3 regions of the Paraburkholderia sp. RL17-373-BIF-A genome follow, and region 1 is predicted to be linked to each of the others. Evidence: predicted binding sites of a transcription regulator. Region 1 holds the regulator's gene; each other region holds the start of a gene.
The links. The regulator LexA, encoded in region 1, represses DNA repair genes until DNA is damaged. The targets are predictions, from matches to a motif close to ACTGTATNNNNATACAGT.
Positions count from the first base shown of each region.

Region 1 (10,004 bases):
GCCGACGATCCGGGCACGGTGTTCCGGGTCGAGTGGCAGCGCGCCGACGGCAAGATCGGGCGTCAGGACGGCGGCCCATTCGCCACGGTGGCGTTTATTTCCGACGTGGACATTCCGTGGACGGACGACGAGGACTAAGCAAGCCGGTTCGCGACAGGCGGTGATACCGGGTTGATTGCGGGTATCGGCGCCTGTGGTGCGTGGTTGTCGAAAGCCGGAAAACCTACTTCATCATCCGGCGCCGAAACAGAATCGCCGACACGATAAACCCGCCCACCGCATACGCGGCCAGCACGGCCACATGCCACAGCGCATTGTCGACGGGCCGGCCCAGCATGGCCGGCCGCATCAAGTCGACGGCATGCGCCAACGGCAACAGCTGGGTGGCGCCTCGCGCCACTGCGGGCAGTTGCGACACGGGAAAGAACACGCCGGATAACAACAGCATCGGCGTCAACACCAGCGTCTGGTAAAACATGAAGAAGTCGTACGAAGGCGCAAGCGCCGTCACGACCATCGCGACGCTCGCAAACGCGAGCCCGGTCAGCACAATGACCGGCAACGCCAGCAGCATCGACGGAAAATTCGCGTAGCCCAATGCGCCGGCCACCAGCATGATCGCCGCGCCCGAGAGCGCCGCCTTGCTGGCTGCCCAGATCACCTCGCCGAGCACGATGTCGCCGAGTGTCAGCGGCGTATGCATGATCGCTTCCCAGGTGCGCTGCACGTGCATGCGCGAGAAGCCCGAATACATCGACTCGAAACTCGCCGACATCATCACGCTCGAGGCCACCGTGCCCGCCGCAAGAAACGCGATATACGACACGCCGTCGACATGCCCCACCATCAGCCCCAGCCCGAAGCCGAGGCCGAACAGATAGATCATCGGATCGGCCAGGTTGCCGAACATCGAGGCGATCGCGAGCTTCTTCCACACCAGATAGTTGCGGCGCCACACGGCGATCCAGTTGCTTGCGTTCGCGGGAAAGGCGGCGAAGGCTTCCTGTTTCGACGGCGTATCGCCCGGGGTTTCGTAAGTGCGTGCGTCCATTGCGTGTCTCGTGCGGTGTTCCTCTACGGAACTTCCTTTTGGGGTGTCTTTGTATCTGTAGCGCGTTGCGTGCGAGTCCGGTCTCGATGCGCCTCTAATCCTGCATCTCGCGACCGGTGAGCCGCAGGAACACATCCTCCAGATTCGCCGGTCGATGCAGATAGCGCAGATCCGCGCGCTGCTTGAGCCGCGCATGCACCGGCTGCGCGTCGTTGACATAGCAGAACAGCGTCTCGCCGCTGATCTCGGTGCGCTCGACGAGCGGCGCCAGTTCATCGCGCAACGCCACCGGATCGGGCCCGAAGATCTCGATCACATCGCAACCGATCTCGGATGCGATCAACGCGCTCGGCGCGCCTTCCGCGATCTTGCGCCCTTCCTCGATCACGCACAGCCGGTGGCAGAGCCGTTCGGCTTCTTCCATGAAGTGCGTGGTCAGCAGAATGGTCTTGCCGCGCGCGAGCAAGGAGCGCAGCCGCTCCCAGATCAGATGCCGCGCCTGAGGATCGAGGCCGGTGGTCGGCTCGTCCATGATCAGCACATCGGGATCGTTGACGAGCGCGCGCGCCAACGTGAGGCGCCGCTTCATGCCGCCTGACAATTCGCTCACGCGCGCGTCCGCCTTGCTCTCGAGCCGCGCGAATTCGAGCAGCGACGGCACCATCGCACGGCATTGCGCGGCGCTCAGACCGAAGTAGCGGCCGAACACCAGCAGGTTCTCGCGCACCGTGAAGTCAGGATCGAGATTGTCGAACTGCGGCACCACGCCGACGCGCGCCCGCGCCACGCGCGCGCGGCCGGGGATCGGCTCGCCGCACAGACGGATCCTGCCCGCATCCGGCGCCGCGATACCGAGCAGCATGCGCAACGTGGTGGTTTTGCCCGCGCCGTTTGGGCCGAGCAGGCCGAAGCATTCGCCGGCGTTGACATGAAACGACAGTCCATCGACGACCGTTTTTTCGCCGTAGCTTTTTTTGACCTGATGAAATTCGATGGCGGCTTCGGGCATGGATCGAACGAGTCTCCGGAAAAGACGTGAATGACGCGAATGGCCGGGGGAGGCCGCCTATTCTAGGGCATCGGCGGGACGCTGTTGGTTCGCCCCCGACAGTCCGAAGCGGGTTTCTTGCACTGCGGCATCGGCGCGCGGAGGACCCGCGGGCGGCTCGCGCACCTGTTTAGGGCGTCGTTAAGGGGCAGTTAGCGCACAGTTAGCGTTTTCCATCCCTTGCAACCTGAATTGCGGCGCACCATGATTAATTCAGATCGCGCGTCCCGCGCGAAGGGAGAAAAATCATGGCGAGCTACCAGAAAATCCTGCTGTGCTACGACGGCTCGCGTGAAGGCCGCAAAGCACTACGTTGCGGCGCCGACCTGGCGTTGGATCTGAAAGCGGAAACGCACTTGTTGTCGGTCGTCGACATGCGTTCGAGCATTGCGCAAAGCGCGGGCCTGTTGACCGACGTGGCCTGTGGCAGTTTTGAAAAGACCGCGCGCGACATCCTGCAGGAAGGCGTGGACTGGCTCACGGAGCGAGGCGTGAGCGCCCAGGGGCATTTCGCGTTCGGCCATCCGATCGACGAGATTGCCAACCTCGCCAATGAATTGCATGTCGACCTGGTCGTGGTCGGCCACCGCTGCCGCACGGGCTTGTCGCGATGGTGGATGGGCGCGGGCAATACGCCGCTGCTCGACCGTGTCTCGTGCAGCATTCTGGTGGCGTGTTCTTCAGCGCAGGAGCAGCAGCAAGCGGCGGCTTGAGGCGGGCTAGTCACGCGACCGGCCGCCTCGGCCTGACGGCATCAGGTGATCACTCGTTCAGGTTGACCGCGGCCAGCTTCCACGTGAATACGCCCTCGCGCTGGAAGATCGCCGAGTAACGCGCGTCGCCGGCGCCATGCTGGTACGTGACGACGAACTCGTTGAGGCCGCGATAGCCCGCCGTGGTTTGCGGCGGTTGCGGTGGCGCGGAGTTGACATTGGCCGCGTTGCCGTTTGCGGGAGCTGCAGGCGCAGGTGCGGTCGCAGCGGCGTCCGGCGGATTATTTGCGGCCGGGGGCGCGGGCGGTCGCTCGCCCGGATCGCCGCGCGGCGGCATGCCGTTCAGCAAGGCCGCCACGCCGTCCGGTGTGGCATACGCATCCACGAGCGGACCGATCAACGCAACGCCGATCATCGCGCCAATGGCGGCCAATGGATTGCCGTTGCTGTGCGCGCCAAGCCGCCGTGTCAGCAAGCCGGCGACTTGCTCCTTCAGGCTCTCACGCAACGCGGGGAAGTCGACATACTGATTGACGGTTTGCGCGTCGCGCGCATCGGCCGCGCGTTTGAGATTGTTCAGCGCGATGTACGGTGTCGCGTAAGCAAACCCCAGCGCGGCGATCACCACGATCACGATCAGCGTGACTATCAGCGGCCGGGTGGCGCCGCCATGCATGCCGCGCTTGCTGCCGCGTTTGGTACGTTTTGAAACTGCCATCGAGTGGGACTCTCCATCAGGTGTGATCTAACGTGGACCGCAGCCACGCGAAAACGATCCCACGCAATACATCTCTCGCTGTCCCGTTCAAGACCCTTCAAGACCCCTCAAGACTCGAACACCGCCCCATGCACGTTGGCTTCATCGGCGATGCAGCGGTCGATCATGCGGCAAACCGCGTCCATCGTGCCGACCATGATCAGACGCGACGGCCCGTGATAAACCCGCACCGGTGCGCGACGCGCCGGTTCGGCCGTATTCAAGCCCGAATTCAACGACACGCGGGCAAATGCCGGCATCGACGACGGCAGGCTCGGCGCGGCCTCCGGCGAGTCGAACAGCGACGGCGTGCCGAGCGTGGCCGCCTCGATCAATGAGCAGGGCACCAGCTTGCGAAGATGGCGCAGACGACCGAACTGGCGAAAGGGCAGCAGGCGGGCAAGACGTTCCATGAGACTCTCCAGGCGATGCAACGTTGATGCGGCGTTGGCGCGGCTTCTTATTTTGTCGAACGGGCGAGAGGGTTAAAACTCGCCGGGGCGGATCAGCCCCACGGCGATACCCTCCAGCGCGAACTCCGCACTGCCGGTTTCAACGAAGATGTTTTCGTAATCGGGGTTCTCGGCGATCAGCTCGAGCCCGTTCGGCCGGCGCTTCAGGCGCTTGACCGTGACGTCGTCACCAAGCCGGGCAATGATGATCTGGCCGTCTTTGGCTTCGCTGCGCTTTTGCACCGCGAGCAGGTCGCCGTCGAAGATGCCCGCGTCGCGCATGGACAGCCCGCGCACCTTCAGCAGGTAGTCGGGCTTGCTCGAGAACAGCGCCGGGTCGCACGCGTAGTGCTGCGAGATATGTTCCTGCGCGAGGATCGGGCTGCCTGCGGCAACCCGCCCGATGAGCGGCAGCGACAGTTGCATGATGCTGGCGTGCGGCAGCGTGAACTGATGCGGCGAGTCTTCCGGGCCGGCCAGCAGGCGAATGCCGCGCGATGCGCCGGCCGCGAGTTCGATCACGCCCTTGCGAGCCAGCGCGCGCAGATGTTCTTCTGCCGAGTTGGCCGAGCTGAAACCCAGCTCGGCGGCGATCTCCGCGCGGGTGGGCGGAAAGCCGGTGCGTTCGATAGCCCTGCGGATCAGATCGAAAACCTGCTGCTGTCGTGCGGTGAGTTTGGTCATGGCGCCACTGTATGTATGAACAGGTGACTGTATTTTTATACAGTATTCGGCGCAATTCAAGCTTTACTTTAAGTTCGGGGTGAAGGGTGTCGTTCCAGCGCCGTCAAGCGACGCTCAAACACCCGTTTTCCTGCCGCAACGCCTTATCCAGCTGTCATTACCACTTTTGCGTATTAAAGAATGAAGAAACATTATTTTTAATGATGAAAGCCCTTCGATAGACTGGCCTCCAGTTGGCGCTCATGTGCACGTGACCGCGACGTAAAAAGACACCACACGCTGTTTCAGCGGACACAACGCGGAGAAAGTTGACATGGATCACCAAGGTACGGGGCTGGCAGGCAGGACGAAAAAACTGATCGCGGCACTCGCATTGGGCGCGGCGGGCGCGCTCGGCGTGATGGCGCAGGCGCACGCCGCCGACACGACGCTGCTGAACGTGTCCTACGACCCGACGCGCGAGCTGTATCAGGACGTCAACCAGGCGTTCGGCAAGGAATGGAAGGCGAAGACGGGCGAGACGATCACCTTCAAGCAGTCGCACGGCGGCTCGGGCGCCCAGGCGCGCTCGGTGCTCGACGGCCTGCAGGCCGACGTGGTGACGCTGGCGCTTGCATACGATATCGACGCACTGGCCGGCAAGGGTTTGCTGGACAAGGGCTGGCAGAAGCGCTTGCCGGATAACGCGTCGCCGTACACGTCGACGATCGTGTTTCTGGTGCGCAAGGGCAACCCGAAGCACATCAAGGATTGGGACGATCTGACCAAGCCGGGCGTGTCGATCGTCACGCCGAATCCGAAGACCTCGGGCGGCGCGCGCTGGAACTACCTCGCGGCCTGGGCGTATGCCGAGCATCAACCGGGCGGCAATGATCAGAAGGCCAAGGAGTTCGTCGGCAAGCTCTATAAGAACGCCGGCGTGCTGGATTCGGGCGCGCGTGGCGCGACCACCAGCTTCGTGCAACGCGGTATCGGCGACGTGCTGATCGCGTGGGAAAACGAAGCATTCCTGTCGCTGAAGGAATTTGGTCCGGAGAAGTTCGAGATCGTGGTGCCGTCGGTCAGCATTCTGGCGGAGCCGCCGGTCGCCGTGGTGGACAAGGTCGTCGACAAGCACGGCACGCGCAAGGTCGCCGAAGCGTATCTGAACTTCCTGTATAGCGAGCAAGGGCAGGAGATCGCGGCGAAGAACTTCTACCGTCCGCGTTCGAACAAGGTGCCGGCTGAGCTGACCGCCAAGTTTCCGAAGCTGAAGCTGTACACGGTGGACGATTCGTTCGGCGGCTGGGCCAACGCGCAGAAGACGCACTTTGCCGATGGCGGCGTGTTCGATTCGATCTATCAACCGCAATAACACTGCCGATGCCGGAACCGGCATAGGCAACGAAGCGGCGCGGCAACGCGTCACTCCCAAGCGCGCCCATGGGCGCGCTTTTGGCCGCCAGGGCCCGGCGGCCGGCAACACGAGCATCAACCTGAACGAGTAACGAGCATGACGACGTTGACCTTCCGAAAACCGAGCGCGTTGCCCGGTTTTGGCCTGACACTCGGCATCACGGTGGCTTATCTGAGCCTCGTGGTGCTGATTCCGCTTGCGGCGACCTTTCTCAAGACCGCGACGCTCGACTGGAGCCAGTTCGTGCGCGCGGTGAGTTCGCCGCGCGTGCTCGCGTCGTATCGGCTCACCTTCTTTTCCGCGCTCGGCGGCGCGCTGATCAACGCGGTGTTCGGTTTTCTGGTGGCGTGGGTGCTGGTGCGCTACACGTTCCCGTTCAAACGTATCGTCGACGCCGTGGTCGATCTGCCGTTCGCGCTGCCCACCTCGGTCGCCGGCATTTCGCTCGCGGCCGTGTACGCGGGCAACGGCTGGATCGGGCAGTTCCTCGAACCGCTCGGCCTGAAGATCGCTTTTACGCCCGCGGGCGTGCTGGTCGCGCTGACGTTCATCGGCTTGCCGTTTGTCGTGCGCACGGTGCAGCCGGTGCTCGAAGAGTTCGAGCGTGAACAGGAAGAAGCGGCGGCGTGCCTCGGCGCCTCGCGCTGGCTGACGTTTCGCCGCGTGGTGTTGCCGGCGGTGTTTCCTGCCTTGTTGACGGGCTTCGCGTTGGCATTCGCCCGTGCGCTCGGCGAGTACGGTTCGGTGATTTTCATCGCCGGCAATGTGCCGATGAAGTCGGAAATCACGTCGCTGCTCATCATCACCAAGTTGGAGCAATACGATTATGCGGGCGCGACGGCGCTGGCGGTGGTGATGCTGGTCGTGTCGTTCCTGATGCTGCTCTTCATCAACACTTTGCAGTGGTATTTGCAGCGCCGCACGAGTCGCGGCGGTGCAGGCCCGGCGCCTGCTGCTGCGAGTGTCGCGGCGATCGGTGTCGGCGGAGGTGCGCAATGAGCCGCCGCGCCGTGAACGAAGTAAATGGCGTGAACAACGCTGTAGCCGTGGCACCGCGCGCGCCGCTGAACGTCGCGCGCCGGCCCGATCCGGTCACCGAGCCGCCCGTTGTGCGCTGGATTCTGACCGGCGTCGCGCTGCTGTTTCTCGCGCTGTTTCTGGTGGTGCCGCTCGTCGCCGTGTTCTATCAGGCGTTGAACAAGGGGCTCGGTTTCTATCTGGAATCGCTCGCCGATCCGGACGCGCTCTCGGCGATCAAGCTCACCGTGATCACCGCCGCGATCGCGGTGCCGCTGAACCTCGTGTTCGGCCTCGCGGCTTCATGGTGTATCGCCAAGTTCGAGTTCCGCGGCAAGGCGCTGCTGACCACGCTGATCGATCTGCCGTTCTCGGTGTCGCCGGTGATCTCGGGCTTGATCTATGTCTTGATGTTCGGCGCGCAGGGCTGGTTCGGCCCGTGGCTGCAGGACCACAACATCCAGATCATTTTCGCGGTGCCGGGCATCGTGATGGCGACGATCTTCGTCACGTTCCCGTTCGTCGCGCGTGAACTGATTCCGCTGATGCAGGCACAAGGCAACGACGAAGAAGAAGCCGCGCACGTGCTCGGCGCGTCGGGCTGGCAGATCTTCCGCCGCGTCACGCTGCCCAACGTCAAATGGGGCCTGCTGTACGGCGTGATTCTGTGCAACGCGCGGGCGATGGGCGAGTTCGGCGCGGTGTCGGTGGTGTCGGGCCATATTCGCGGCCAGACCGACACGATGCCGCTGCACGTCGAAATCCTCTACAACGAATACAACTTCTCGGCGGCGTTTGCCGTGGCGTCGGTGCTGGCTCTGCTCGCACTCGTGACGCTCGGCCTGAAGCTGCTCGCCGAGCGCCATATGTCGGCGGAACTGTCGGCCGCGCGCGATGTGCCCGCGTACGCCGGGCCCGTCACGCCGCCGGCCAATGCCACACACGCAACACACGCAACACGCGCAACGCAAACAACGCATGCATCGCAGCAACACCCGCTCAAGCAAGGAGAGCTGTAATGGGTATCACCGTTCGTAACCTGCAGAAGCGCTTCGGCGATTTCGTCGCGCTCGATAACGTCTCGCTCGACTTTCCGCCGGGTGAACTGGTTGCGCTGCTCGGGCCGTCGGGTTGTGGCAAGACGACCTTGCTGCGCGTGATCGCGGGACTCGAATACGCCGATGGCGGCCAGGTCGTGCTGCAAGGCCAGGACGTGGCGACGGTCGGCGCACGCGAGCGGGAAGTGGGCTTCGTGTTCCAGCATTACGCGCTGTTCCGTCATATGACGGTGTTCGAGAACGTGGCGTTCGGCTTGCGCGTCAAGCCGCGCAAGGAGCGTCCCTCGGAAGCGGTGATTCGCGAGAAGGTGCATGAACTGCTCAAGCTCGTGCAACTCGACTGGCTCGCGCAACGCTATCCGTCGGAATTGTCGGGTGGCCAGCGGCAACGTATCGCGCTCGCGCGCGCGTTGGCGGTCGAGCCGAAAGTGCTGCTGCTCGATGAACCGTTCGGCGCGCTCGATGCGAAAGTGCGCAAGGAACTGCGCAGCTGGTTGCGGCGCCTGCACGACGATCTGCACATCTCGACGATCTTCGTTACGCACGATCAGGAAGAAGCGCTCGAAGTAGCCGATCGTATCGTCGTGCTCAATCGCGGGCACGTGGAGCAGGTGGGCAGTCCGCAGGACGTGTACGACCATCCGCAAACCTCGTTCGTCTATGAGTTTCTCGGCGCGGCCAACCGTTTGCACGGCAACGTCGACGCGAGCGGTTTCGTGGTTGACGGCGCGGCGCTGCCGGTCTCGATCAAGGCCGATTTCAGCGGCCCCGCGTTCGCCTACGTGCGTCCGCACGATCTGCAGTTGTATCCGCAGGCGTCCGGCCATCGCGAAGGCATCGTCGTCGACGTGCGGCGCGTGGTGACGCTGGGCGGCTCGGTGCGGGTCGAACTCGCGGGCCGCGAGGGCAATCTGCTCGAAGCCGAACTCGATCGCGAAGCGTGGCGCGATCTGCAACTCTCCATCGGCGACGGCGTGACCGCGGTGCCGCGCGCCTTGCGTGTTTTCCCGGCGCAATGAGCGTGCTCAGGCGCGCAGCAACACGACTCGGTGTTTCGATCAAACTCAAATAACTCAACTCTGGCTGAACCGGAGACATCAAGATGAATTTTCAGCAATTGCGCTTTGTGCGCGAAGCCGTGCGTCAGAACATGAATCTGACCGAGGTGGCGAACGTGCTGTACACGTCGCAGTCGGGCGTATCGAAACAGATCAAGGATCTCGAGGACGAACTCGGCGTCGACATTTTCATTCGACGCGGCAAGCGTCTCACGGGCCTCACCGAGCCGGGCAAGGCGGTGCATCAACTGATCGAGCGGATGCTGCTCGACGCCGAGAATCTGCGCCGCGTCGCGCGGCAGTACGCTGACCAGGATAGCGGGCACCTCGTCGTGGCCACCACCCACACGCAGGCGCGTTATGCGTTGCCGAAGGTGATCCGCCAATTCACCGAGGTGTTCCCGAAGGTGCATCTGGCGCTGCGTCAAGGCAGCCCGCAACAGATCGCGCAGATGATCATCAACGGCGAAGCGGACATCGGCATCTCGACCGAAGCGCTCGACCGCTTCCCGGATATCGTCACGTTCCCGTGCTATTCGTGGCATCACGTCGTGGTCGTGCCGAAAGATCATCCGCTGGTGGGCCGCCCGAATCTGACGCTCGACGAGATCGCCGAATTCCCGATCGTCACGTACGACCAGGATTTCACGGGCCGCTCGCATATCGACCAGGCATTCGCGAAAGCGGGTGCATTGCCCGACGTCGTGCTGACCGCAATCGACGCCGACGTGATCAAGACGTATGTCGAACTCGGCATGGGCATCGGCGTG
Region 1 covers NZ_JARESO010000025.1:92,794-102,797, reverse strand. Annotated here, with positions in the region: gene P0D80_RS27930 (hypothetical protein) at 1-138, shown strand, start outside; gene P0D80_RS27925 (ABC transporter permease) at 224-1,051, opposite strand; gene nodI (nodulation factor ABC transporter ATP-binding protein NodI) at 1,146-2,060, opposite strand; gene P0D80_RS27915 (universal stress protein) at 2,348-2,812, shown strand; gene P0D80_RS27910 (DUF2939 domain-containing protein) at 2,862-3,530, opposite strand; gene P0D80_RS27905 (hypothetical protein) at 3,638-3,982, opposite strand; gene lexA (transcriptional repressor LexA) at 4,055-4,705, opposite strand; gene P0D80_RS27895 (sulfate ABC transporter substrate-binding protein) at 5,019-6,059, shown strand; gene cysT (sulfate ABC transporter permease subunit CysT) at 6,198-7,100, shown strand; gene cysW (sulfate ABC transporter permease subunit CysW) at 7,097-8,137, shown strand; gene P0D80_RS27880 (sulfate/molybdate ABC transporter ATP-binding protein) at 8,137-9,195, shown strand; gene P0D80_RS27875 (CysB family HTH-type transcriptional regulator) at 9,279-10,004, shown strand, end outside.

Region 2 (10,004 bases), on a different contig from region 1:
CCGGCTCCGCGCAGTTCATCGCGCTCGGCCTGATCGCCGGACACGCGAGTTTCGCCGTGATCTGGGCGACCACGCTCGTCGTCAATTTGCGGCACGTGCTGTACAGCGCGACGCTCGCGCCGCACGTCGCGCATCTGCCCACACGCTGGCGCTGGGTGCTCGGCGCGCTGCTCACGGACGAAGTCTTCGCCGTCGCGTGGGAGCACTACCGGCATCGCGAACCCGGCACGGTCGGCCCGCACTACTTCTTCGGCGCCGGCTTGGCCATGTACCTGAACTGGCAGCTCTGGACCGTCGCCGGCCTGCTGTTCGGCGCGGCTTTTCCGGGCCTGCAATCGCTCGGCCTCGATTTCGCCATGGTCGCCACCTTCATCGCGATCGTCGTGCCGCAACTCGTCGCGTTGCGCTATATCGCGGCCGCCGTCACCGCGGGCACGCTGGCCTTCTTCTGGCAGGCGTGGCCATACAAGCTCGGTTTGCTCGGCGCGGTGTTCGCCGGCGTGGCGATCGGCGTGCTGCTTTCGACGTCGCGGCCCAACCTGCGCGGCACGGGCAAAACCGCGGAGGCGTCGCGATGAACTACGTCGTCCTGATTCTCGGCATGGCGGCCATCACGTGGGTGATCCGCGCCGCCGTCTTCGTGCTCGGCGACCGGTTGGTGTTTCCGCCGCTCGTGCGCACCGCCCTCGGCTTCGTGCCGGTCACCGTGCTGACCGCGATCATCGTGCCGATGGCGGTTTCGCCGCACGGCAGCGACGCCGAGCTGACGTGGCGCAATCCGCAACTGGTCGGCGCGCTGGCTGCGGTGGTTGTCAGCGCGTTGACGCGGCGGCCGCTTCTGACCATCGCCGTCGGCCTGACCGTGTTTTTTGTCTGGCAATGCGTCGTGCTCAAATAGGCGCACGCCGCTTTCATGCCGGCATCGGCGTCGTCCGGCTCGCGCCACCCGCGCGCAAGCACGGCGACGCTTCCCTCTAAAGCGGGCGCCCCCGGCCCCGTGCTCCCTTAAGTTTCCCGTCAATCCGCCGTTATGCAGTCGAGGTCCGCTCGTCGGGATACGTCCCGCTGGTTACGCGGCATCAGGCAGGAATCAAGCGCGCCGGCATCGAACGCCGCGCCTCCCATGGCCCGCGTGGCCGGGCGGCGTGGCGAGGCCGCGCGGCAGGACCAAACGGGATAACACATGGGTCAAATCACCCTCACGCTCAAAGACGAGACCATCGCGACACTGCGCAAGGATTTCGACGCTTTTCTGCGGGTATCGCTGAAGCTCGATCCGCAGTTCGCGACGCCGTCGTTTGAGGATTTTTTGCGCGCCAAGCTGCTCGACAATATGGTGCCGCTGACCGAACACGCGGTTCAGCGGATGTTGCAGGGCGGCCAGTACGCCTGGGCTAAACGCACGCTGGACAAGGAGTTTCCGGATGTCGTCGCGATTCTGATGCGGCAGGCGGGCGAGTTCGGCTTCGGCTTCGCGGCCCGCTCGGAATGGACGCCGGAAGAACTCGCCAAGCAGTGCCGCGACTGGGCGGCGGCGATCGTCAAGGAAGCGGAAGGCGACGCCGTGCTGATCGACCCGCTCGCGGCGCAGATCAAGAGCGCGGCGCAGGACATTCAGGCGCTCGAGGAAGTCATGCAGACGCCGGCGTGGCGGCTGGTGGAATCGCTGCGTCAGCGCGTCTACGAGGCCAAGGTGGCGTGCGAAACGAGCGTGGGTAGCACCGCGCGCGAAAAGCTCGGCGAACTGCGCGGGCTGCTGCGGCTCGGCATTTCGCACGGCTCGTTCCAGAAGCAGGAAGCGCAGCAGATCATGGAGTTCCTGCGCCTGCTCAAGCCGGAGATTTTCGTGGAAGAGCCGTACGACGTGTTTTCGCGGATGGCGGCCTGGCTGCGTAATTTCTTCGTGCCGCCGCGGCCGGCGCCGCAGCAACAGCAGCAACGGCAGTCGCGCTGACGCTAAAGACCCTCGAAAACCTCTACAACGGCGGCGACCCGCCGCCGCTCAAGAGACGTATCGCCTACCAACGGACCAGGCCAACGGTCTTCACCCGCGTCCGTTGCTCGACGTTGATCGCGTTACCGCTGTCACGCACGGGAGCGCGCGCCGTCGCGCTCTTAATCCCACATCTTCCTGAGTTTCGCCCCGATTTCGATCTTCGCCTGCGCCGCCGCGGCCAGCCCGGCCGCCGTGGGCGCGCTCGGAACCAGCACGCGCGGCCATGCATAGGCGTCGAAGAGCGGCATCAGATGCGCGGGAATGAAGCGCGTACGCGACGCCCACACGTGACGATCGCCCATATGCGTCTGGTTGTGCACGTAAAAGCGCTGCGGCACGACGATATGCAAGTCCTCTTTCGCGCGCGTCATCGCCACGTAGAGGAGGCGCCGCTCCTCGTCGATTTCCTCTTCGCTGCCGGTGCCGAGATCGGACGGAATGCAGCCGTCCACGCCGTTCAGCACGAACACGTTGCGCCACTCCTGCCCCTTCGCCGAATGGATCGTGGAGAGGATCAGGTAGTCTTCGTCGATGAGCGGCACACCGGATTCGTCGCTGGTGGCGTTGGGTGGATCGAGCGTCAACTCGGTCAGAAAGCGTTCACGCGATGGATACGTGCCCGCGATGCTCTCCATCTGCAACACGTCCGCATGACGGATCGCCGCGTCCTCGTGATTGCGCTCGAGATGCGGCTCGTACCAGCGCCGCACCATTTCGAACTCGGCGGGCCACGGCGTCTGGCGCCCGTACACGCTCGACATCAGCCTGACGAACGGATGCCAGTCTTCTTGTGCGCGAGCCGGCGCGGTGAAGGCGGCCAATGCGCCGCCGGCGGTGTCGGCGGGATTGCCGCTGCCCGCGCGCGCGACGATCTCGTCGAGCACCTTCGCCGCGGTGGCCGGCCCGACGCCCGGCAACAACTGCACGACGCGGAAGCCGGCCACGCGGTCGCGCGGATTTTCCGCCCAGCGCAGCACGGCGAGCACGTCTTTCACGTGCACCGAATCGAGAAACTTCAACCCGCCGAACTTCACGAACGGAATGTTGCGCCGGGTCAGTTCGATCTCCAGCGCGGCGCTGTGATGCGCGGCGCGGAACAGCACCGCCTGCGACTTGAGCTTCATGCCCTGTTCGCGCGCTTCCAGCACTTGCTCGACGATGTAGCGTGCCTGGTCGGCTTCGTCGGCGACGGTCACGAGACGCGGGCGCTGCGCCGACGCTTTGTCGGTCCACAAATTCTTCGTGTAGCGCTCGCTGGCCAGTTCGATCACCGCGTTCGACGCCGCCAGGATCGGCGCGGTCGAGCGGTAATTGCGCTCGAGCGTGACCTGTTTGGCCGGTGGATCGAAGTGCGCGGGGAAATCGAGAATGTTGCGCACGGTCGCGCCGCGAAACGAATAGATCGACTGGGCGTCGTCGCCGACCACGGTCAGGCCGCGGCCGTCCGGCTTCAACGCGAGCAGGATCGACGCCTGCAAGCAGTTGGTGTCCTGATATTCGTCGACCAGTACGTGGTCGAAGCGCGCCGACAAGTCGGCGGCGATTCCCGGCTCGGCGGCCATGTGCGACCAGTAGAGCAGCAGGTCGTCGTAGTCGAGCACGCTCTGTTTCTGTTTCGCCTCGACGTAGGCCGCGAACAGCATGCGCAGATCGGCCTCCGATTCACGGCACCACGGGAACGCCTTGTCGAGCACCTGGCCGAGCGACGCACCGGTGTTCACGACGCGCGAGTAAATCGCAAAGCACGTGCTCTTGGCCGGGAAACGCCGCTCTTTCGCCGACAAGCCGAGTTCGTGGCGCACGAGGTTCATCAGGTCGGCGGAATCCTCGCGGTCGTTAATCGTGAAGGCCGGCGCGAGGCCGATCAGATCCGCGTACTCGCGCAACAGCCGCGCGCCGACGCTATGGAAGGTGCCCGACCACGTCAGTCCTTGCGCCAACGCGGCTCGCGAACCGAGCGCCGCGCCGGCGATGCGTGTGACGCGCCGGGTCATTTCGAGCGCCGCGCGGCGCGAAAAGGTCAGCAGCAGGATGCGGCGCGGATCGGCGCCCTTCACCACCAGATTGGCGACCCGGTGCGCGAGCGTGTTGGTCTTGCCGGAACCGGCGCCCGCGATCACCAGTAGCGCGCCGAGCGGCGCGGTGGGCGTGTCGGCGCCGTAGTCGACGGCTTCGCGCTGCGCGTCGTTGAGCTTCGCCAGCCAGGCGGCGGTGTCGGACGTCGGGGACGTCGGGGACGTCGGGGACGTCGGGGACGTCGGGGACGTCGGGGACGTCGGGGACGGCGGGGACGTCGAGGGAGGCGCGGATTCGGCGACTGAGAGCACGATTGATTTGGGCGTTGGATGGATTCAGAGCGGCGACGCATACTGTATATCCATACAACTAGCGCAGACAAGCGACCCTTTTTTAGCCGCACGCCCTGTCTGCATTTTCAAGCGGCCGCACGGGCGAAGACCAGCGCAAAAAGAATGGCCCGTCGCACGAATGCGCACGGGCCATCTTTTGCCGGCAGAACATCGCGAGACGTTCATGCGCCCCGCGTCTGCCGCTGCCGCTGCCGCTGCCGCTGCCGCCAAGCCTGCTATTGCTTCTTCGCGTCCTTCACATTAGCGTCGGCGCTGGCCTTGTCGGCGTCGGCCTGCGCATCGGTCTTCTTCTTGTCGGCCTTGGCCTGCGCGACGGACGCCTTCTTGTCCGCCTTCGATTGTTCCTTGGCCGCCTTCTTGTCGGCATGGGTAACCGGCGCCGCGGCCGGATCGCTAGCCTGCGCGAACGCACCCGACGACAGGCAACCCGCGATCAACGCGGCGACAAGCGTGGTCTTCGTGGACTGGGTAATGCTCATGCGATACCTCCGTTGAAACGAGATGCCCGGACCTGAAAATCCGTTAAAGCGGCCGCGGCGGCAAAGCGCGCCGCCACGCCGCTTGATCAAAACTCGGCCTTAGTGCTTGACGTCGGCGCCGTCCGACTGGTCGCCCGTCTGGCCTTGCATGTTCATCTTCATCTCGTTGTTGGCGGTCTGCTTATCCGCCTTCTGGTTGATCTTGGCGTCGCGCACCTGTTCCTTGTACTGAACCTTGGCGGCCTTCTGCTGATCCTTGAGCTCCGCCTTGGATGCCTTTTTCGACGCGCGATATTCGGCGTTAGCCTTCGCATTGGCGTCGCGCTTCTGCACCAGCGGATCGGTCGAGCCCGACGCCGTCAGACGCGTCGGCGGCGGCGTCACCGGCTGCACGCCCTGCGCGGCAGGGGCGGTCGCGGTATCGGCGCCTTGCATCTGAACCTGCGGCTGGCCGTCCGTACCCGCTGCCGGTTGCGCGGTCTGCGCAAGCGCGGCCGTGGAAGCAAGAGCCGTAAGGGCGGTACCGATCAGAAGCGTACGAATCTGGGTCATGGCTAATCCTCTCTAAAGTTGTTGTGACGCGGGCGAGCTGTCCGGCGCTGCGCATTTGAGCCGCTGCATTTGAGTCACTGCATGAGCGCGCTCTGCGTGCCTCGCCCGGTCTGCTTGCTACCAGATAAAAATCCAGCAGGCTTTCCCTACTGATCTGCACTTTACGAGTGAAGTTCGTGTTTTACGACCGTCGTTACGGAACGTTTCACTTTCCGACAATCGCATAACATCTGCTTGCAGATGCTCACACGACGACGGCGCGCACCGCGAACTTCTTCTAGGGCAAGCTTCTGGCTTATGATGCGAACCCTTTGCCTGAAGGTGCAAACGCCATGCCCAACCTCGATTTCACGCTCACCGGCGACTACGTCGAACTGCACAATCTCCTGAAGATAACGGGGCTGGCGGACAGCGGCGGGTCGGCAAAAATGATGGTCGCGGACGGTGCGGTCACCGTCGACGGCCGGGTCGAAACGCGTAAAACCTGCAAGATTCGCGCGGGTCAGGTCGTGCTGCTCGGCGATACGCGGATCGCAGTCCACGAGGCTTGACACGCGGCCCGTCGCCCGCAGTCCGAAAACTCGGAGCAACGTGCGCACCAAAATCGTGCCTCTTCCATCGACATCGCCGCGCCCAAGCAATAAGCTGTCAGTTTCGACAAACAAACAATCGGCTGACATACCCGGCTGGCGCCTGCCTCATGCATTCGCCAAGGCTCATCGAGCCGCCGCCCTCGCCTCCGCCCGCGCGCTCGTCGCGCCCGCCGTCGCGCTGTCGCCACTTCCGCCGCCAAGCGCTCCATGACTCAATCCGGCATCACCCGGGTGGCCGCCCGGCCGCCGACCCTGACCCGCCACGCGGCGGACACCGCGCGGCTCGCCGCGCCGCTCGCCATCGCGCAACTCTCGCAAATGGCGATGGGCGTCACCGACACGATCCTGCTCGGCTCGCTCGGCCCCGACGCGCTCGCGGCCGGCGGCCTCGGCGCGAACCTGTTTTTCGTGGTGGTCACGCTGCTGCAAGGCGTGCTGACCTCGGTCAGCGTGAGCGTGTCGCACGCGCGCGGCGCTCAGGACGAAGGCCGCGTGCCGCACATCTACTGGACCGGCTTTGTGCTGTCCGTGCTGCTGTCGGTGCCGGCGTTCTTCCTGCTCTCGTTCGCCACGCCGATCCTGCTCGCTTTCGGCGAACCTGCGCTGCTCGCGCGCAACGTCGGCGAATATGCGGCGGTGCTGCGCTGGGGCGCGCTCGGCAGCCTGATCGGGGTCGGCCTGATGCGCTCTTTCCTGCCGGCGATCGGCGCGGCCAAACGGCTGTTGTGGGTGTCGCTGGTGAGCGTCGGCGTGAACGGTTTTCTCAATTACGGCCTGATCCACGGCGCTTATGGCCTGCCGCGGCTCGGTTTTCTCGGCTCGGCTGCCGCGACCTCGATCACCGTCTGGTTGAGCGCGCTCGTGTTGATGGCGCTGTTGCATTTGCGCCCGCGCTATCGCCATTTCGTCGTCGCCACGCGGCCCGACGTGCCGCTGATGGGCGAACTGTTCGGCATCGGCTGGCCGGTCGCGATCACCTACGGCGTAGAGTCGACGCTCTTTCTCGCCACCGGCCTGATGGTCGGCCTGCTAGGCGAGTCGCAACTGGCCGCGCATCAGATTGCGTTGAACGTGGCCTCAGTGGCCTTCATGGTGCCGCTCGCGATCGGCCAGGCGGCCAACGTGCGCGTCGGCTTCTGGTCCGGCGCCGGCCAGCCGCTCGCCGCGCGCCATGCCGGTTTTGTCGCGCTCGCGCTCGGCGTCGCTTTCATGACGCTGTCGGGCCTCGTGCTGATCGCCGCGCCGCACTGGATCGTCGGCCTCTATCTGCATCTCGACGATCCGGCCAACGCTGCCACGGTCACGCTCGCGAGTTCGCTGCTCGGCGTGGCGGCGATCTTCCAGATCGTCGATGGCATGCAGACGGTCGGCTCGGGCTGTCTGCGCGGCCTGAAAGACACCCGCGTACCGATGATCGCCGCCGCCTTCGGCTACTGGGTGATCGGTTTTCCGACCGGCTACACGCTGGCGTTTCACTTCGGCCTCGGCGCGCGCGGTTTGTGGTGGGGACTCGCGGCCGGCCTCGCGAGCGTCGCGCTGCTGATGACGCTGCGCTTTCATAAACTGAGCTTGCGGCGCGTGCCGGCCACCTCTGGCGTGTCGCCGGTTAAATCCGCCTGAAGCCGAGCTTGAGGCGCGGATTCGCCACGCCGCCGGGCAAACGCGTTCAAAGCTGAACTAGCGCCGCTGGTCTCATCATGCGCGGCGCGCCGCCTGCCACATCGGTTTGAAGTCGCACTTGTAGCGCATCCCACTGCGGCCAGCACGGCGCCGGGCAAACGCGTTCAAAGCTGAACCAACGCCGCAGTCCACCCACGCTCGCCACACCGCCCGCCAATTCCGTTTGAACGATGCCCGGCTGGTTGCACGCGCAACCATCGGCGCACGGGAAATACGCCGCGAACGGTAAAATGCAGCGTTCCGGCCAATGGACGCGCACCCGCGCCCCCGAAAACCCACTCGCGCGCCTCAAAAAGGCCAGCGCCGCCCGAAGGCTCATCACCCGCCATCAAGGCTTGCCGCTCTCACGCGGCAGACTCTCGCAAGCGCGCCGCCGCTGGTGGCGCGCCGCTCGACCGACCCTGCTTCTCGCGCTAAAACATAACCAAGGACCACACGTCATGCTTGCCCGCGTCACCCGTCTTTTCCCGCTCTGGGCCGTGCTCGTTTCGATTGCCGCGTACTTTTCGCCCGCCTCGTTCTCCGGCATCGCGCCGCACGTCACCACGCTTCTGACGATCATCATGCTGGCGATGGGCGTCACGCTCTCCGTCGCCGATTTCCAGCGTGTCTTCACGCGGCCCGCGCCGGTGGTCGCCGGCATCGTGCTGCACTATCTCGTCATGCCTCTGGCCGCCTGGGTGATCGCCAAGGCGTTGCGCATGCCGCCGGATCTCACCGCCGGCATGGTGCTGGTCGGTAGCGTGGCAAGCGGCACGGCGTCGAACGTGATGATCTATCTGGCACGCGGCGACGTTGCGTTGTCGGTGACGATCAGCGCGCTGTCGACGCTGGTCGGCGTCTTCGCGACGCCGCTGCTCACGCGTCTTTATGTGGACGCGTCGATCGCCGTCGACGTACACGGCATGCTGATGAGCATCCTGCAGATCGTCGCGTTGCCGATCGTGGTCGGCCTGATCGTCAATCATCTGTTCGGCAAGATCGTGCGCAAGATCGAACCGATCCTGCCGTTGATTTCGATGGTCGCGATCGTGCTGATCATCGGCGCGGTGGTGGGCGGCACACAGAAGAGCATCGCGTCGGTCGGCCTCGTGGTGATGCTGGGCGTGGTGCTGCATAACGGCATCGGTTTGCTCGGCGGGTATTGGGGCGGCCGTCTGCTCGGTTTCGACGAAGCCGTGTGCCGCACGCTCGCGATCGAAGTGGGCATGCAGAACTCGGGCCTCGCCGCGACGCTCGGCAAGCTCTATTTCACGCCGATCGCGGCCTTGCCTGGCGCGTTGTTTTCGGTGTGGCACAACCTCTCGGGCTCGCTGCTCGCCGGGTACTGGGCGGGACGTCCCGCGAAAGGCTCCACGCATATGGATGGCGAGCGGGTGTTGAACGCCGGACGCGGGTAACGGCAAGCCGCGAGGCGCGCCGCGCGTGTCGCGATTGCTTCACGACCCCGACGCGTGCAGCGTGCACGATCGGCATTCAATAGCAGCTTCTGCCGGTGCGTCCACGACGTATCGGCAGAGCGCGCAACGCGCGCAGTCGAACGCGAAAGTCCCGTCGCCGCGACCGCGTGCAAGAACGAAAGCCCATCGGCCTGATTCCCCTTAGAATGCATTTCTCGACAGCGTGAGCCACTCACGCGCTGTCGCCATGAGAAGCCTGCAAACTAGGGGAAAAGCGTGCCGTCGCATCAAGATCAAAGCTGGGCCGCACTGAAACGCACGTGCGCGTTTAGCATGCCCCGAAGGAAGTCCCCTTGGGGGACAACGAGACAATTCTTCCTGCTGTGTTGCGCAACGGTATTTTTAACTGCCTGCGCGACCAGACCGCCCGCCACCGCGTTCGACCGCGAGGTCACTCACGCACTCCCCGCCACGGAAACGACTCCGCTGCACACGGCGCTCACGCCGCTCGAAGCGGCACATCCGGATCAATCCGGCTTCCGGGTTCTCGCGAGCGGCACCGACGCGTTGCAGATGCGCATCGCGCTCGCGCGCGCCGCGACCAAAACGCTCGACATGCAGTACTACATCGCCAACGAGGACACCACCGGCAAGCTGCTGCTCGGCGCCGCGCTCTATGCGGCCGATCACGGCGTGCGGGTGCGCATGCTGGTCGACGACCTGAATTTCAAGGACATCGACCGCGTGATGGCGGGCTTGAACTCGCACGACAACATCGAGATTCGCGTCTTCAATCCGTTCGGCAGCGCGCAGGAAGGCGTGTTCGAACGCACCACCAACGTGTTCACGCAGATCGGCCATTTCACGCGCCGCATGCATAACAAGGCGATGATCGCGGACAACCAGGTGGCGATCGTGGGCGGCCGCAATCTCGG
Region 2 covers NZ_JARESO010000040.1:29,067-39,070, forward strand. Annotated here, with positions in the region: gene P0D80_RS34440 (AzlC family ABC transporter permease) at 1-578, shown strand, start outside; gene P0D80_RS34445 (AzlD domain-containing protein) at 575-898, shown strand; gene P0D80_RS34450 (DUF4088 family protein) at 1,184-1,954, shown strand; gene P0D80_RS34455 (ATP-dependent helicase) at 2,116-4,197, opposite strand; gene P0D80_RS34460 (hypothetical protein) at 4,581-4,844, opposite strand; gene P0D80_RS34465 (hypothetical protein) at 4,944-5,396, opposite strand; gene P0D80_RS34470 (RNA-binding S4 domain-containing protein) at 5,729-5,947, shown strand; gene P0D80_RS34475 (MATE family efflux transporter) at 6,197-7,609, shown strand; gene panS (ketopantoate/pantoate/pantothenate transporter PanS) at 8,110-9,069, shown strand; gene P0D80_RS34485 (phospholipase D family protein) at 9,403-10,004, shown strand, end outside.
Region 2: P0D80_RS34455 (ATP-dependent helicase) is a predicted target of LexA. The motif match lies at 4,365-4,382, and genes of this name have one in related genera.

Region 3 (10,004 bases), on a different contig from region 1:
GGTTGCCGTTCAGAGTGCGCCCCGTCTATAGCGCCGAACTGCATCTGCACTTCGCAGGTGGCGATATCAAGGACGCACTGCTGACAAGCTGGAGCTCCTTTCCAAGCGATCACGCGATGCTATGGATGGCGGTCGCAACCGGCATCTTCCTCGTGTGGCGCGGCATCGGTGTGCTGGCGATTCTCTATACCGTGCTGTTCATTTGCGTTCCGCGCGCCTATCTCGGCTTTCACTACCCAACCGATTTGCTGGTGGGCGCCGCTGTGGGAATCGGAATTACCTATGTCATGACGCGAGATGCGATCCGCGTGCGCTACGCGACTTCGGCGCTGCGATGGATCGAACGCTTCCCGGGACCTTCAGCGATGCTGGCGTTTATTCTGTGCCTCGAACTCGTTACGCAGTTCGACGAACTGCGCACGCTGGCGAGCAGTGTGCTCAAACATCTATGAACCACCCGTTGCGGCGCGGCGCTGGGAGCATGTCGGTGGTGGCGCCGCCCGAGCGAGTGATTTTATCGAAGCCAGGTTCATCGACGCGACACGCGTCGTTGTGATCGAAACGGCCGCTCAGAAAGCGGAGCAGTCGCACGAATGTCCATGTGACGGTCTAGATGAACGTCGCTTCATGACCGACCTCTGCCCTACGAGCGATCGGCCGTAGCCGCCCCTAACGGACGGCCGAGCTGAATGAAGGCAATGGCCGCTTTCGCGGTAGATCAGTCGTTTGCTCGCTCCAAGCGCACCAGGATGCCTGACGATTCAGGAATTGATGAACGCCAAAAGATCCGCATTGATCGTATCGGCTTGCGTCGTAGGCATGCCGTGCGGGAAGCCTTTATAGGTTTTCAAGGTGCCGTTCGGCAGCAATTTCGCGCTCAACGGCCCAGAGTCGGCATAGGGTACGATTTGGTCATCATCGCCGTGCATCACTAACGTCGGGACTGTGATCTTCTTCAGGTCTTCGGTGAAATCGGTCTGGGAAAAGGCCACGATCCCGTCGTAGTGCGCCTTGGCTCCGCCCTCCATTCCCTGACGCCACCAGTTCAGGATCACGCCTTCGGACGGCTTGGCCCCTGGCCGGTTATAACCGTAGAACGGCCCGGCAGCAACATCACGGTAAAACTGTGAGCGGTTGTTGGCGACCTGAGCCTGAAATCCATCAAAAACCTCCTTGGGAAGACCTTCCGGGTTGTTAGCGGTCTTCACCATCAGCGGTGGCACAGCACTGATCAGCACCGCCTTGGTTACTCGACCCTCGCCATGACGCGCGAGATAGCGGACGACCTCACCGCCCCCCGTCGAGTGGCCCACGTGGACTGCATTTTTAAGGTCAAGATGCTCGGTAACGGCCGCGAGATCATCGGCGTAGTGATCCATATCATGACCGTCGGCCGTCTGCGTTGACCGCCCGTGACCGCGACGGTCATGCGCGATGACACGGAAACCGAGGTTCAGGAAGAACATCATCTGGGCATCCCAATCGTCGGCGCTCAGTGGCCATCCGTGTGAAAAAACGATGGGCTGCCCTGTTCCCCAGTCCTTGTAGAAGATCTGAATGCCGTCTTTGGTCGTGACCGTGTTCATTGTCATTCTCCTTGCTGAGGCGAGCTTTCAATTGAAAATGAACCACCGCGTGAACTCGTGCGCCATGAGACATTGCAGCGGGGTAAGCAGGCGGTCGGCAATCCGTCCGGGAAACATGCTGGGGTTTCGCAACTGGGCAAATGCGCTTTTTAGGCCGACAGTCTGTTCGCCTGCCAGCCGATCTCAGTTGGGCGTCATTCCATTGAGGCCACAACCTCGTCGGTAGTCACCACGCCGTGCGCGAGGAACGCGTAGTTGATCATCGCCGCCTTGTAGCCGTCGCCCCAAACGGGATGACGTGGTCCGGCTGTTGCATCGCTAACGACATACACCTCGAATCCCTGTTCGAGCAGATCACGCAAATGCGACTCCACGCACATGTTGGCAAGCATGCCTCCCAGTACCACCTTCCTTGCGCCTCGCTTGCGCAGTTGAAGGACGAGATCGTTGGTTTGCGGTCCGAAGACCTTGTGCGGACTCACAACAACCGTCTCGCCGTCGTTGATGTAGGGCTTGAATTCGTCGAGCCAGTCCGCGCCGGAGCCTTCAAAACCTTCCAGACTCAACTGACCACTACGCGCAAACGTGCCGGTAGCGAATTCATCTGCCTCCAGCGGTCCATTGAATTTCCACACACGATCGGTCGGGAAAAAGTAATGTGGCGAGATAAAGACCGTAAACTTTGCGGACTTCGCCGCCTTGAAGATTCGCAGCATGTTTTCTACCGTCTTATTCTCTGTCACGCTTGCTCCCACCGCGCCCCAGTTCTTGCCGTTCTTGCTTAAGACATCGACTTGCGGGTCGATGAAAACCACGGCTGTTTCAGTTCGATCAAAGGACACTTCGGACCTCCTATAGAGTCCATGACGGCTCGCCAACTTTCATCGACCCGAGCCTCTCCGATCAGATTAGGAAACGGCGAACTGGAAAGCAACGACGGTCCGATGGCGCGTCCAGGTTTTTGCACGCGCGCGCCGAGTGACGGGGCGCTTGATGAGTCCACCTGTTGACTTCGCGTGCACACTATTAACAAGCCAATGCTTAAGAAGCCAACGCGATCGTTGGGATCACGCATGCAAACAAATGCGGTTTCCGCGACAGCCTAGCCGCGCGTCAGTTCGAACACGTGCACGCAGCTAAGGTCCGCTGTCGGCGCCAAGCCGACGTCCGAATGACCGATCGATCGCACGAACGAATGGCGGCAGATGGCCGAAGCCGGAAGTACATTGCTCCACCGCACTGAGCCACCCGTGGCAGCGGCCCGACTTCTGTAGCTGACCCACTGCGAACCTTCGCCCCACCCCCAAACAGACATCCGTTTGCGACCCTTTGACTTCATCTGCGCGGCGCATGGCCAACGCTTTCGTCCTCGTAATGCAGGACATGTTTTGCGCATTGCAGCTAAGGGGATGACCTCAGGTCTTCCAGGTGGTCGATGCAAGCTGCAGACCGGGGATGGATATCCGAAATCCATTGACACAGCCGCCGGGCGCAATTAGTTTCCCAGTGTTTGGGACAAGTCATCCGGGTGATTCCACGTTGATACGGGGTAAATCAGTTGCGGCCCTTTGGGCCGCGCTGCGTACGCAGCAGAACCCATATTCGGCACCACAGCAACACTCAATGCGCAGAACGTGCAGGACCCCTACCGTATGGGTTATCAGTCGGTCGAGACGCTGATCGCTGCCTTGCAGGGCCATCCGCCGCGTCCAAAGGTATTCGTCGACGTGGTGACGGTGACACGCGCGAACATGAATGAGCCGGCGATACGCGCCGTGATAGCCAACTACAATAATCGATAGCGACGCGGGAATGAGCGCGCGCCCCGAGTCTGGAAGCGGATTCAGGCGGTAGTCGTCCTTTTCGTTCGAAAACAGGCAGATTCTCCAGAAGGCATTCTTGTGAGGCGCTCAGGGTGATCCTGATCTGTCGGACGTCGGGACCGGATCTCACGCAGCCCCGGTACGCCGCTCCAGTTCCGCTGTCGTGCGCTCCAGCTCCTGCACGATCATCGCCTCATCTGGCAACACGGTCTGGTATTCCGCCGCGAGAATCTTGTTCGGCAGGTTGTCCAGCGCGTAGTGTGCTTCGGCCGCACCTTTTTCGGCGCAAAGGATCAGACCGACAGGTGGATTCTCCCCAGGCTTCATCCAGTGCTCGCGCGCGTAGTTCAGATAGAGATGCATCTGCCCGGCGTCCGCATAGCTGAAGCGGCCGACCTTGAGGTCGATGATGACGAGGCATTTCAGACGTCGATGGAAAAACACCAGGTCGACCCTGAACCACGTGTCGTCGATTCGCAGACGGCGCTGCCGTCCAACGAAAGCGAAGTCGTCGCCAAGTTCCAGCAGGAAGTCCGCCAGATGCTGGATCAACGCCTCCTCAAGACCCGACTCCGAGTACTCGTCCTTGATGTCGAGAAACTCGAGGACGAACGGGTCGCGAATCGCCTCCTCTGGCGTGAGGAGATCACCCGGCTGAACATCAGCGGCTTTCCTGAGCAGGGCCGCCTTGTTGCGCGACAGCGCCAGCCGCTCGTAAAGCTGGCTACTGATCTGGCGGTCGAGTTGGCGCACCGACCAGCCTTCACGCAACGCCTCTGTTTCATAGAAAGCGCGAGCGGGCGCCGTCTTCACTGAAAGCAGGCGCACATAAGCGGACCAAGGCAACGTAAAACGGGCGGCTAGCGCCATGTAATCGGGCGCCGTTGCCATGGCGTCGACGACGTCATTCGCCGGCAGCGATTTTCCAGACGGCGTCTGGACATTTTCGGGGGCTGCAGATTTTCCAGACACTGTCTGGAAAATCTGCGCAGCCGGCCAGGCGAAATAGAAGGCGCGCATGCTGGCCAGATTGGCCTTGCCGAATCCGCGTCCGAAGCGACGCGTCAGGTCGTCCGCGAGCCGGGCAATCAGCGCCTGTCCGTAGCCCGCGCGCGCCTGCCCGCCCTGCTCACTGGCGACGATCCGCCGCCCGATCTCCCAGTAGGCGGCGGTCATCACGGCATTGACGTTGCGAGCCGCCGTGCGTCGCGCCGACTCGACGACACTGACCACTTCCTTATGCAGCCCGGCGTAGTCGCCGGGAATGATCGCCACCTTCGTCATGACGCGTTGACCGCATCCTTGAATGCCTTGCCGGCCGTAAACCTGACCGTCCTTGCCGCGGCAATCTGGATTTCGGCACCCGTCGACGGGTTGCGTCCGGTGCGTGCGGCGCGCTGCCCCGTCGAGAACGACCCAAAGCCCAACAGTTGCACGCCGTCGTCAGCGATCAGCGCGTGCATGCTCGCCCCGAGCACCGCATCGATGGCTTCACCAGTGGCGGGCTTGCTGTCGGCGGTGCGACCGGCGACAGCGTTGATGAGTTCCTGTTTGTTCATGGACAGCTCAGTTCCGTGAGTGATACCCGCACCCTACCGCATCGCACGGCGCACAGGCAAACCTGACGCTGGGCGACGTCGGCGTCGGCATCGCACGCCGCGACGGATGCCTGCCCGACGACCACTTCTCGATGTGACGCGTACAGCGGCGCCCGCGCATGCATCGCTTCATCGCCAGTGATCGTGGCTCGCCGATTCCACCTGAACGTGCAGCCTGAAATGATCGGTGATCGCCTAGCCGCGCGGGAACCGGCCAGGTTCCTGTTCATCCTGCTGTTCGAGTGCAACTCCATTCAGCTGCCTTTGTGTACACCCTCTGCATCGTTTGCGCGCGCTGGCGCTGCTATGCCTCGCAGACCCGATTACGGCCGGTTGACTTTGCTTCGTATAGGGCCGAGTCAGCCATCTTCACCAGAATCGCGCCATCGTGAACCGCTCGCCCTTGCGACGTCACCACGCCGATGCTCACGGTCACACAGCCATACCGGCTCTGGGCGTGTTCAATACTGAGATCAAATACGGCTTGCCGAATGGTCTCTGCGACGTTCGCGGCACCGGTCGCGTCGGTATCTGGAAGGGTCACCACGAACTCTTCGCCGCCATACCGCGCCACCTGGTCGGCCGGTCGGCGAACGCACAGAGCCACGCATTGAGCAACGGCTCTTAGTACCTCATCGCCCGCCTGATGACCATAGTAGTCGTTGTACGCCTTGAACTGATCGATGTCGACGAACAGCAGCGAGAGCGGACGGCCCGAGCGATTGGCCTGTTGCCATTCCTTCTGCAACGTTTCGTCAAAGGTGCCCCGGTTGCTCAATCCCGTAAGCGCGTCCGTACGCGCCAGATGTTGTAGTTTCGACTCCGCAAGCTGCCGCCGCCGTAGTTCACGCGACAACAGCAACGATCCTGCCCCAAGGATCACGCCGAACACCGCCATCACGATCTCAAGTCGCCTGGCCCGGCGTTGCCATTCCGCGTAAATGTCGTTCTCCGCGGGCGCCACGTCGACAATGATCGGGAGCCCGGGTAGGTGCTTGTACACGTAGAGCCTGCGGATCCCATCGATTGAGGCAGTGCCAGCGAACGCACCTTCGTTTGTCGACATCGCCTGAATAAACACAGGGGCGTTTCGGATGTCACGCCCGACCACCTTCGGATCGTAGGGCAATCGGGTGATCATGGTTCCGTTCGTCTCGATCACTGCCGCTGTACCGCGCTCCCCCACGGACAGGCCGTCCAGTAGAGCGCGGAAATAGTCGATGCTCAGCGTCCCAACCACGACACCGCCGAAAGAGCCGTCCGTGCGCGTAATCCGGCGACTCAGGGCAATCGTGAGCGCGCCGTCGCGCAGCCGCGACGCGTAGGGTTTGCTGATGTAGAGGCCGGTGTTGCCGCTGTCGCGGTGAAAGCTGAAATAGTCACGGTCAGCGAAGTTCCCGACCCGCGCCGGTATGAATCGGGAGTCCAGGACGATGTCGCCGCGCTCACTCATCACGAATATGGAGCCGAGGTACTTACCCGAAGCGGCGCGGTCAAACAACACCCCGCTTCGGATCCTCGGGGGGAGTGCCATCACCTGCGGATCCGCCACCCCGTCCGCTACCGCTTGCAGCGAAAGATCGTAGAGCTCGATGTTGCGAGCGATGTCCCGCTCGATGACCAGCATCAGGTTCCGTGCATTTTCCTCGGCGTGGTTGTAGGCATCGTTGCGTGACTCGAAAAGCACCCACGCGCAAAGGCTGCACGTGAACAGCGTCAGCAAAACACCACAAACGATCACACCAGATGGCGACAACACCCGCGAGGCGGCTGACGAAACGGATCTGCGCACAGAAAGCGATAGTGACGAACGCATGGAGCCTCATGAGACGAATTCATCCGCACGGTCTGAACAAACGTTGCCGCGCGCACGGGGCGGCAGACGTGCCTTCTGATAACAAGCCAACGTCATTTCTCGCGGCGCACGAGACCCCAAAACGACTCCGATTATCGCCGCACAGGATCTGACAAAATCATTACTTGAGTAATTTACTGGAACGCCAAGAGGCGGCCTTTTCAAATACCCGAGGCGACACTTGCCCAGCCACCGCAGGCGAGATGATATCTGCGGACAATCATTTGGACGCCGTGGGATGATAAATCGTATTCGACCGGTGGCAAGGGATGTCAACGTAGTTGAGGACCGTTTCACCGTTTTCCTGATGGACAGCGGCAAGTTGAAAATCCCCTTCCAACGATTAACCAGACTGCTCGCCGCATCGCGAGAGCAAAAGGCAAGCGGTTCGTGTGAACGCCGATGTCCCGGCAACAGCGACGTTCTTCGACGCCCTTAGAGTACAGGATGAACGGCCAGCAGCTCCCCCGTCCTCGTAAATGCGGATCTCGTGAGCCAAGCTGTGCATGTCGCACCGTGCGCCTGCGGGTGCCCGTTGCCAAGCTGAATGACTGTGGCTCTCGCCTGGCGCAAACGTCACTTCCAGAATCGTCTTTCAGAAGCGGCCGGTGTGACGTGATCGGATCGGCGTTCTCGCTAGATTAGACGTCAAAGAGTCAAACACGCACCGAACCGGGGCCGCGCCTTGCCGCAGCCGCGGCCAGAATTTCGCGGATTGAAGCAAGTGACCGCTCGGCAGTCGCAGTCGATATGTGCGGGCGCGACTCGCCGAATATTGGCGGCCTCAGACCTAGGCACCGGCAGACACGAGACACATAGGGCTTTGTCGGCCCGCCGCACCGCTCAGCGGCCGCGCCAAGGGCGGCCTCGCCGACCTGCTCCCGCAGCCAGGCGAGCGTTCGGCGATCCTTGTCGTTAAGAATACGAATCAGATGTTCCATATTGCCGACCCTGTATATATAACCAGTACTGTTAATATATACAGTATTGCTGCTGCGTTCAAGGTAAAAGTAGGGGTGCCACCGCGACCGCCGCCGATACACACTGCACCAGCGAACGGCACAACCGATCACCACCGCCGGAAAGCGATGGCCGTCATAGAGTGATTTCGTATTTTTCATCGCCGATTTACGCGGCCACCGCAGCAACGTGACAAGGCCCCTACGGTGATTGACCGGTGTTCGACTAGTGAGAAGGAGAACTCGACAAACGATAGCCTCGACTCCGAACCGTTTCGATCATTGTGTCAAATGGTCGAAGCGCATCGCGGAGGAACTTGATATGGACATCGACCGTGCGCTCCCTGGCATCGGGTTGTGCCATCCAGACCTCCTGGAGAAATGCGTCACGGGAAAGTACCTCTCCTGGATGCGCCAAATAAAGACGTAGGAGCTTGAATCCTGTCGGCGACATAGTGACAGCAACTTCTCAGTCCTCCCGCCGTACGAATACTCGATGTGACGTGAGCGACACGGTGATCCCAGGGACGCTCAAAAAATATCCTGAGAGTTCACGTTTGGTTGTGGGCGCAACATAACTTGTACACGGGCAAACAATTCCCTTGTTGAAAAGGGCTTGAGGAGATAGAAGTCCGCCCCGGCATCAACAGAGACAGTCTCGTCATGTCAGGCAACGTCCAGCCAAGAATCACAGCCGCCGGCAACCGCTCATCAATTTAATTCCTTCGCCTTTTTCCCCGTGAATGCAACCACAGGTCAATGCCCGCTTCCTGTGCATGTAGCCATAGCATTTCGGCTATCGAGGGGCCATCTTCAACAATCAGAATTTCAGACATGTGCTGGCCGAGGATCAGCGCGAGAGGTGGATTCGGAGCTAAAAAATCTGCCAGAGTTTATCCGAGAGAGGCGTGATGATAACCGCTGCCTTCCAGTTAATTGCGAACTGCAACTTTTTTTTCGACATCTCCTGGACACATTTATCGGAGAGCCAATTTTGTCGGCTTTCTGAAGACATGTTTGGTAGGTCCTGTTGACGCGCCATCGCGAATTGCAAGCCAATATTCAGGTTTCTGCCGCTAAAGTTTCACTCAGGGGTGTTCCAATTCGCCCTGCTTTAAAGGCAGTCGTGGCAGTTGCACTTCTAATAACATCCCAGGCAAGCTCCGCACGTAGTTGAAAGTGAACGCGCTGCACCGCGCAGTCGGAGTTTGCTCTGAAGGGCGTATACAACCAACAGGGGCTCCCCCACAATGTCGGTCAATTCAACAAGTCGCACCACCACTCTTCTTCTAACTTCGATCGCGGCAGCCTGCGTGCTGACCGCTTGCGGAGGTAATGACAACTCTACACCGGCGGCCAGCAACGCCCCCACGCAGACATTCGCGGGCGCCGTCGCCGCCGCCGGCTTCGTGCCGGGCAGCACGACTGGCGATCCAATCCTCAAGGCAGGCTACTACGCTGGCGCGACCGTGTGCGTCGACGCGAACGGCAACGGCAAGTGCGACGGGGCTGAAACCATCGCGACAACCGACAGCACGGGCCATTTCACGCTGAAGACCAGCGGCAGCGGCCAACTGATAGCCGACGTGAGCACCAAGGCCACCAACACGGCGACCGGCGCAGCCGCCCCGAGCCATATGATCCTGCGCGCCTCGGCGGCACAGATCGCCGACCAGGGCGCGACGAACGTCGTGATCAGCCCGATGTCGAGCGAAGTTCAGCGTCTGGTTGAAGCGAACGGCACGACCTACGCCACCGAGAAGGCCAACCTCGCGACGCGCCTGAGCGGTCCGGGTGTGGCCGCTTCGGCAGCGACTGTCGCTGCCGCCGACGTGCTCGGCGACGTGAACAAGCTGTCGGGCGCCGAGCAGTCGACGATCCTCTTTGAAGACAATGCACTGACGAACCGCTATACGTACGCAACGACCAAGCTCGATCGCGGCGACATGTACCCGGATAACCTCGCGGTTGCGGGCGGCGATCCGTCGCTCGTCGGCAAGGCGGGTGTGACCTCGACGACGGCCGTTGTGCCGACACAGACGCAGACGCCGATCACGTTCGCGCAGTCGCAGCAGGCTGCGTTCAACGTCGAAGGCATTCCGCGCTATGACGCGGTCTTCATTGTCATGCTCGAGAACCGCTCGATCGGAACCACGACGGGCGGCACGATCGGTATCGAGGGC
Region 3 covers NZ_JARESO010000041.1:35,903-45,906, forward strand. Annotated here, with positions in the region: gene P0D80_RS34820 (phosphatase PAP2 family protein) at 1-452, shown strand, start outside; gene P0D80_RS34825 (alpha/beta fold hydrolase) at 762-1,586, opposite strand; gene P0D80_RS34830 (cysteine hydrolase family protein) at 1,781-2,428, opposite strand; gene P0D80_RS34835 (hypothetical protein) at 3,239-3,388, shown strand; gene P0D80_RS34840 (PDDEXK nuclease domain-containing protein) at 3,536-4,693, opposite strand; gene P0D80_RS34845 (HU family DNA-binding protein) at 4,690-4,968, opposite strand; gene P0D80_RS34850 (sensor domain-containing diguanylate cyclase) at 5,312-6,823, opposite strand; gene P0D80_RS52035 (CppA family protein) at 7,519-7,803, opposite strand; partial or broken gene P0D80_RS51925 (IS6 family transposase) at 7,912-7,983, opposite strand; gene P0D80_RS34855 (winged helix-turn-helix domain-containing protein) at 8,048-8,275, opposite strand; gene P0D80_RS34860 (alkaline phosphatase family protein) at 9,072-10,004, shown strand, end outside.
Region 3: P0D80_RS52035 (CppA family protein) is a predicted target of LexA. The motif match lies at 7,831-7,848, and genes of this name have one in related genera.